2 regions of the Mesorhizobium sp. LNJC391B00 genome follow, and region 1 is predicted to be linked to the other one. Evidence: riboswitches for the same ligand, from Rfam matches in the RefSeq annotation. Region 1 holds a riboswitch; the other holds the start of a gene.
The links. A riboswitch is a leader RNA that binds a small molecule or an ion and turns the genes downstream of it on or off. The one in region 1 is predicted to bind cobalamin.
Positions count from the first base shown of each region.

Region 1 (3,399 bases):
GGCACTCCCCCTCTAGATCATGATCGGCCAGCATATGATTGGTCAGCCAAAGCGTCAGGCAGTCGACAAGCACCGGCCGGTTGTCCGGCAATGCTTCGAGCGCACCTGCAAGATCAAGCGGGGCATCGATGGTCGCCCATCCCTCGCCGCGGCGCGAGCGGTGCTGCGCGATGCGCTCGCGCATTTCGCCGTCATAGGCTTGCGCGGTGGCGATATAGGCCCATGGCTGCGGCAACGCCGTCGCCAAAGTTTCGGCATGCGCGCTCTTGCCGGAGCGCGCACCGCCGATGATGAAGGTCAAACTGCGATCAGGCAAAGCTGTCGCGCAGGCTGGTCGCGGTGCCGGTGAAGCGCGCGCGCACTATGCCGACAACTGCGCCGAGCACCAGCCAGAACACCAGATTGGTCAGCGTCACCGCCACCACGAACTGATGATGCAGGCCTTCCGGGATCGGCGTTACGAAACTGTCAGGCTGCGGCGCGCCGACAATATGCGGGGCGACGATCAGGACGACGGCGAGCACGGTCAGGGGCGCCGACGTGCGGAAGGTGATAAGGGCAAGACCGATCGCCGTTGCCATCACCGTTGCCCACCACCAGATCTGGCGCTGTATGAGATCGGCCGCCGGCATTGCCGGCAGTTCCGGCGGCAGGCCGAGTCCCGGCGCCAGCGTGAACACGGCAAAGCCCGCCAGACCCCAGAACACGCCCTGGCGCCAGCTGCCGATGCCGCCGGCGAACTCGGAAACCGCCACCAGGACCAGCGCGAAGCCGATGCCGGTGACGATATTGGCGACGACACTGAAGGCGAAACGCTCGAAGCCGTCGGCCGGCGCCCAGCCTTCGTCCTCCGCCGGCGCGGCTGCTTCAGCCGGTGCTGCGCTGCTCACCGCATTTTCCGCCGGCGCGGCGGTGCTCATGGCATTGGTGTCCGTAGCGTTGGCGGCGGGCGCCGCGGCATGCTGATGCTCGTGGCCGCCACCAGCCTTTTCGTAGACCTCCGCCTTGAGGATCAGCGGCACGGTGGCGTAGGCCTGCATGCAGGCGAGAGCGACACCGGCCACGAGCCCTGCGATCGCCGCGATGAACACGACGTTGCGAAACAGGTTCATGATGTCAGATCCTCGTCAGTGGCAGGGAAACGCCATCGAATGGCGATAGTCGTGCGCCGCATTGTGGACCGCATCGATATGCGAGAAACCGACAACGCCGACGACGAAAATCCCCAGAAACGCGCTAAGCACGAGCTGCATGAAGCGCGACTGCGAGGAGACGGAAGCGCCGAGGGAGACGGAAGCGGTATTCATATCTTGTCCTTTCGCCCTCCACCCGAGGGCATCGAAGTCAGTTCCCTGTCGCCGGCAGGTCTCCTGGCTCGCGGATCAGCGCCCTTCCCCACCTTCCCGAAGAAAAAATCCTCAGTGGCTTGGAGAGGACTACCGCACACAGTTGCGGGGGCAGCCACGGCATTGGGCAACAAGTCAGCCCTCACCGCATTCCCTCTTGGTCCCTAACGGAACCGACGACATGCATGACTATAGGCTGAAACGGCCGCATCCGGCAAACCAAATTCCGCCGGCCAACAGCGCGAATGCGCCATGCGGCGTTACGGGTTCAACGCGGTGATCCGCTCGGCAACCAGCCGCTGCAGTCGCCACAGATGGCGATCGTGAATGCCGCGCTCTTCAAGGTTTTTCACCGTGTTGTAGAGATAGTCGGCGCCCGACCCCCAGTGCCCGCAGGACGTTGCCAGCCTTTCGACGACCTTGCCCTCGTCGAGCGGCCCTGAATAGGTCAGGCCGTTGCGGTTGATGACGAAGGCCAATGCCCTGAGCGGTCCGACCTCGCTTGCAAGCTTCAGCATGCGCGGCCGGTAGCTTGTCGGCTTCAGCGTGACTTCGCGCCGGAAAAGCCGGCCCAACTGCTCGCGCCGGTTACTGTCGGTCAGCCGGAAGGCGACGCCCTTGCATTGTCCGCCACGGTCCAGCGCCATCATCAGGCCGGGGCTGTCCTTGGTGCCGCGCCAGCGCGTCATGTTCATGCAAAAGGATCGATGCCAGCCGCGCGCCAAGGCAACGCGGTCCTCGACATAATCTATTTCCGGTTTCCAGATCAGCGATCCATAGCCGAACAGCCATAGCGGTTCGCTGTCCGGGAGTTCGACCTGCAATTCATCCAGCAGCGCGTCATAGTCGGCTTCATCGAGATGCATCGCGTCCGGATCCGGCCCGGGGTCCCTGATCTCGCGCCAGCAGCGCGCGACCAGCTCCGGCGTAAGCGACATCTGTCGTGCGGCCACGTTCCGAATCCCCCAATTTCCGAATGTCCCATGTTCACGACATGATTATTCGCCGCGCCTGCAACCGGCAATGCGGCACTCTGATTGACAAACGATTTGCCGGGGTGTCGGCTGACGCTTCATAGGAAGCCAGCCATGCATCCCAACCCGAGCGAGCGCGACCCCTATAACGGCCTGAGCAGGGCCGAACCGACGCTACCGTCGTCGGCCTATTGGGATAGCGAGGCTTACCAGCGCGATCTCGACGCCATCTGGCACAAAAGCTGGCTGCTCGTCTGCCGCGAGGCCGACCTCGCCCAGCCGCTGGCGTTCAGGACATTCCGCGTCGGCACGCAGGAAATCGTCATTCTGCGCGACGAGACCGGCGAGTTGCGCGCCTTCCACAACACCTGCCGGCATCGCGGCTCGCAGCTTTGCCAGGAAAGCGAGGGCCGGCTGAAAGCGCGGCTCATCACTTGCCCCTACCATGCCTGGTCCTACTCGCTGCGCGGCGATCTCGTGCGCGTTCCCTCGAAATCGCTGCCAGATGGTTTCGACAAGGCAGATCATCCGCTCTACCGGGTGGCGCTGTCGGTGTGGCGCGGCTTTGTCTTTGTGAACCTTCAGCAGGCTGCGGCCGGCTCCGCCGGGACCTCCTTCGATCCCGCATCCGGCGACCTCGCCAACTGGCCGCTGGAAACGCTGGTATCAGGCCATGTCCTGCGCAAGGTGATGAACTGCAACTGGAAGATCTTCTGGGAGAACTTCAACGAGTGCCTGCATTGCCCGGGCGTCCACAAGGACCTGTCTCGGCTGGTGCCGATCTATGGCCGCGGCCTGATGAGCCGGCACGACGACCCCGACTGGGTCCGCCATGCCGACAATGACGCGCCAGAGTTTTCGGGTGGCCTGCGCGCCGGCGCCGAGACCTGGTCGCGCGACGGACATGCCCATGGCCCGGTCTTCCCGGGCCTGACGCCAGCCGAGCGTGCGGCCGGACAGACCTATGCCACCAGCCTGCCCTCGATGTTCATCGTTGGCCATGTCGACTATATCAGAACGGTGCGGCTGGTGCCGCTCGGCCCGGAGCAGACCGAGCTGACCGCCGAATGGCTGTTCGC
Region 1 covers NZ_AYWI01000002.1:319,340-322,738, forward strand. Annotated here, with positions in the region: gene cobU (bifunctional adenosylcobinamide kinase/adenosylcobinamide-phosphate guanylyltransferase) at 1-316, opposite strand, end outside; gene X750_RS158445 (CbtA family protein) at 309-1,112, opposite strand; gene X750_RS158440 (CbtB domain-containing protein) at 1,128-1,307, opposite strand; cobalamin riboswitch at 1,343-1,539, opposite strand; gene X750_RS158435 (gamma-glutamylcyclotransferase) at 1,607-2,299, opposite strand; gene X750_RS158430 (aromatic ring-hydroxylating dioxygenase subunit alpha) at 2,435-3,399, shown strand, end outside.

Region 2 (3,399 bases), on a different contig from region 1:
TCCGAAAGCGAGAAGCGGATCGGCGTCACGGCTTCGACAGGTGCAGCGATGCCGTCCTCGACCGGGGAGGCAAACGGCGCCGGAATTTCCTCCACCACAGGCGCGGCAAAGCTCTCCTGATGGTATTTCGTCATGTCGAAGCCGGCGGCATCCAGCATGCCGCGCACGGCGCGCATGAACGGATCGGGGCCGCAGCAGAAGATTTCGCGCTCGCGGAAATCCGGAGCCAGCAGGGGCAGCCGGATCGCGTCGATGCGCCCCATATGACCGTACCAGCCCTCGCGGCTGGAACGTTCCTCGATCATGAAGCCGAGCGACAGGCCGGGCATATGGCCGCCGAGCAGTTCGAGTTCCTTGCGGAAGATGATCTCTTCGGCACGCCGCGCGCAGTTGACGAAACCGACATCGGTCCATGGCGCGCAGTCGTTCAGCCAGCGCAGCATCGACATCATCGGCGTCACGCCGGAGCCGGCCGAAATGAACAGGTATTTGGCCGCCGGGTGGCTGTGCAACGAGAAGTCGCCCGCCGGTCCATAGGCCTTGACGTGCGAGCCGGGTGCCAGATGGTCGAACATCCAGCGCGTGCCGATGCTGCCGGCCTGCGCCTTGATCGTCACCGCGATCGAAAACGGCCGCGATGGCGACGACGACAGCGTGTAGGTGCGCATCAGCGGCCCGTCCGGTGTCGGCAGTTCCAGCGTCAGGAACTGGCCCGGCTTGTAGCGGAACCAGGTCTGGTTGTCGGAGCGGAAGGTGAAGGTCTTGACGTCGGGCGCCTCGTCGCTGACGCCGATCACTTCCAGCACCTGCAGCCTATCGTTTCACGGCGCCATCTGGTCGAGATGGCGATAGAGCCCAAGATCCGTCATCGCATTCATCCTCTGGTCCCTCTTCGCCTGCTCCAGCTCACGCGACGCTGCGCAGCGCCGGCCGGCCGCCTTCGGCAAGGCGCGGGCCGATGAAGGCCGCGTACCATTCGACGAACTGGATCACGCCGCCCTCGTGCAGCTCCGAATAGGGGCCGGGCTCATAGGCCGGAGACAGGATGCCAAAGGCGTTTTCCTCGACGATGCGGCGGTCCTGGTCGTTGGTCTCCGTCCAGACATGGGTGAGCTCCTCAAGGTTGTAGTCGACCCCCTCGACCGCATCCTTGTGCACCAGCCACTTGGTCGTCACCGCGGTTTCGGTGGCGCTGATCGGCAGCACCCGGAAGGTGACCGCATGGTCGATCAGTATGTGGTTCCAGGTCGTCGGATAGTGGTAATGCATCAAGGTGCCGATGCGGTCGGCGGCAACAGTGTCGGACAGGTTCTTCGTCACCGCGCGCTTTCCGGACATCGTGTAGCTGACGGCATCGCGCAGCAGCGGCGCGCGGGTGGCGCGGTATTGCCCGGCCGGATCGATGCGGAACTTGCTCGGCAGGCCCGCCGCCTCGCATTTCGCCCAGTGCGCCAGCATCTCCGGATCGCTGTCGGCGCCCTGCACGCCGGTCACCGTCGGCGCTTCGGGGAATGTCTTGCACAGCTCCGGATGATTGCCGGCGCAGTGATAGCATTCGCGGTTGTTTTCCCAGACCAGCTTCCAGTTGCCCTTCTCGATGATGGTGCTCTCGAAGGCGACCTTGGCTTCATTCAGCCGGTGCGGCTTGAGGTAGGGCTCTATCATGGCGCGCATCGGCGCAAAGTCGGCAGGTTCTTTCGCCAGGCAGATGAAGATGTAGCCGCCGACGCTCTCGCAGGCGACGGGCTTCAGGCCGAACTGGCTCTTGTCGAAACCGTCGGCCATCTGGCGGGCAAACAGCAGCCGGCCGTCAAGCTCGTAGGTCCACTGGTGATAGGGGCAGACAAGCTTTGCCGCCATGCCCTTCTCAGTGTTGCAGACACGGCTGCCGCGATGGCGGCAGGAATTGTGAAAGGCGTTGATGTTGCCCTTCTGGTCGCGGACCAGCACCACCGGATAATCGCCGATCTGCACGGTGATATAGCTGCCGGGCTTCGGCAGTTCGCAATCATGGCCGATGAACAGCCAGTCGCGATACCAGATGAGCTCCATGTCGAGCTTGAAATAGTCCGGGTCGGTGTAGAAGGGCTGTTCCAGCGAAAAGCCTTGCTTGCGGCCGTTCAGGAGCCTCAGCATGTCGTTGCGCGTATCCATAGTTCTGTCCTCGTGGTTTAAGGACTGAACTTGGTGGTGATGGAGGAAGGATCGGACTCAGGCCGGCGCGGCGCCGGACATGCACTATCCACCTCTTGACCGCCCACCGCGATCAGTCGAGTCTATGCATCTCGGGCTGGTTTCCGGGCTCTGGAGTTGTCCTTGCGGACCATCGCGACACCTTCCCAGGCTCTTGCCCAGTGGTCTCCCGTTGCGACTTCAACTCCACCACCGTTGCGGGGGCAGCGCCGGATTCTGACCGGCTTCCCAATTCTCCGCTGCGTCGTCACGAAGCGGCACCTGAGATGCGATCATCTAATCACGGCAGCGATCGCGACGTCGGCATGAAAGCGACATCATATCCATGCGGCGCGACACGCGCGGCATACGCCCCGCCGACCACCGAAGGGCTGAGATCCTGTCTTGCGGCGCTATCATCGCCGTTTCGAATCGCTGCGGATCCAGTTCCGATCGGGGGCAAAAAGGGCTCAACGGTATCGAAAAGTTACTATTAGCAATCTCTAATCGAACCGAACGGTTCGTTTCTGTTGACAATGCGTGCAGGACGGTGTGAACGACGGCCCGGAAACCGACACCGGAGCGAACCACTCGGTTCGACATAAGCAACTGAAAACAATACGATAAATGACCATAGAAGAACTTCCTGGCACAATTTCAAGGTGCAGGACCGTGGTCCACACGGAACAACTTCGTGATTGGAAACCAGCCTATGGCTTTCCCACATCGGGGCTGTCCGAACGACGCGAATTCCTCCCAAGACACGCCGCTAGACGGACAGACAAACTGGAGTCCTAAAAATGAAAAAGATCATCCTCACTGCCGCAGCCGTTTTGGCGATCACCGGCAGCGCCTTCGCCGGTAGCGACAATTACGGTTCCAATGGTGCGAACCAGCCAGCCGTCTCGGTCGACAGCTCGTATACGGCTTCCATTCAGAAGCCGGCGCACGCTGACAAGCAGCCTGTCGTTCAGGGCGCCGACCGCGACCTCTACGGCAATCGCTGATCCCGACCAAAGAAGGGCGGCTAACCCGTCGCTCTCGGGATCCCAAAAAATTCAGGAGTATTTGAAATGAAAAAGATCATCCTTGCTGCCGCCGCCGTTTTGGCCATCTCCGGCAGCGCTTTCGCCGGTAGCGACAACTACGGTTCGAACGGCGCCAACCAGCCTGCGATTACGTCGACCGATAGTGGCCATACGGCTTCGGTTGAGAAGTCGGCTCCAG
Region 2 covers NZ_AYWI01000001.1:202,537-205,935, reverse strand. Annotated here, with positions in the region: gene X750_RS01000000162575 (hybrid-cluster NAD(P)-dependent oxidoreductase) at 1-812, opposite strand, end outside; gene X750_RS161635 (aromatic ring-hydroxylating dioxygenase subunit alpha) at 907-2,154, opposite strand; cobalamin riboswitch at 2,271-2,473, opposite strand; gene X750_RS161640 (DUF680 domain-containing protein) at 2,973-3,179, shown strand; gene X750_RS161645 (DUF680 domain-containing protein) at 3,246-3,399, shown strand, end outside.
Region 2: another riboswitch for cobalamin. It lies ahead of X750_RS161635 (aromatic ring-hydroxylating dioxygenase subunit alpha); the one in region 1 lies ahead of X750_RS158440 (CbtB domain-containing protein).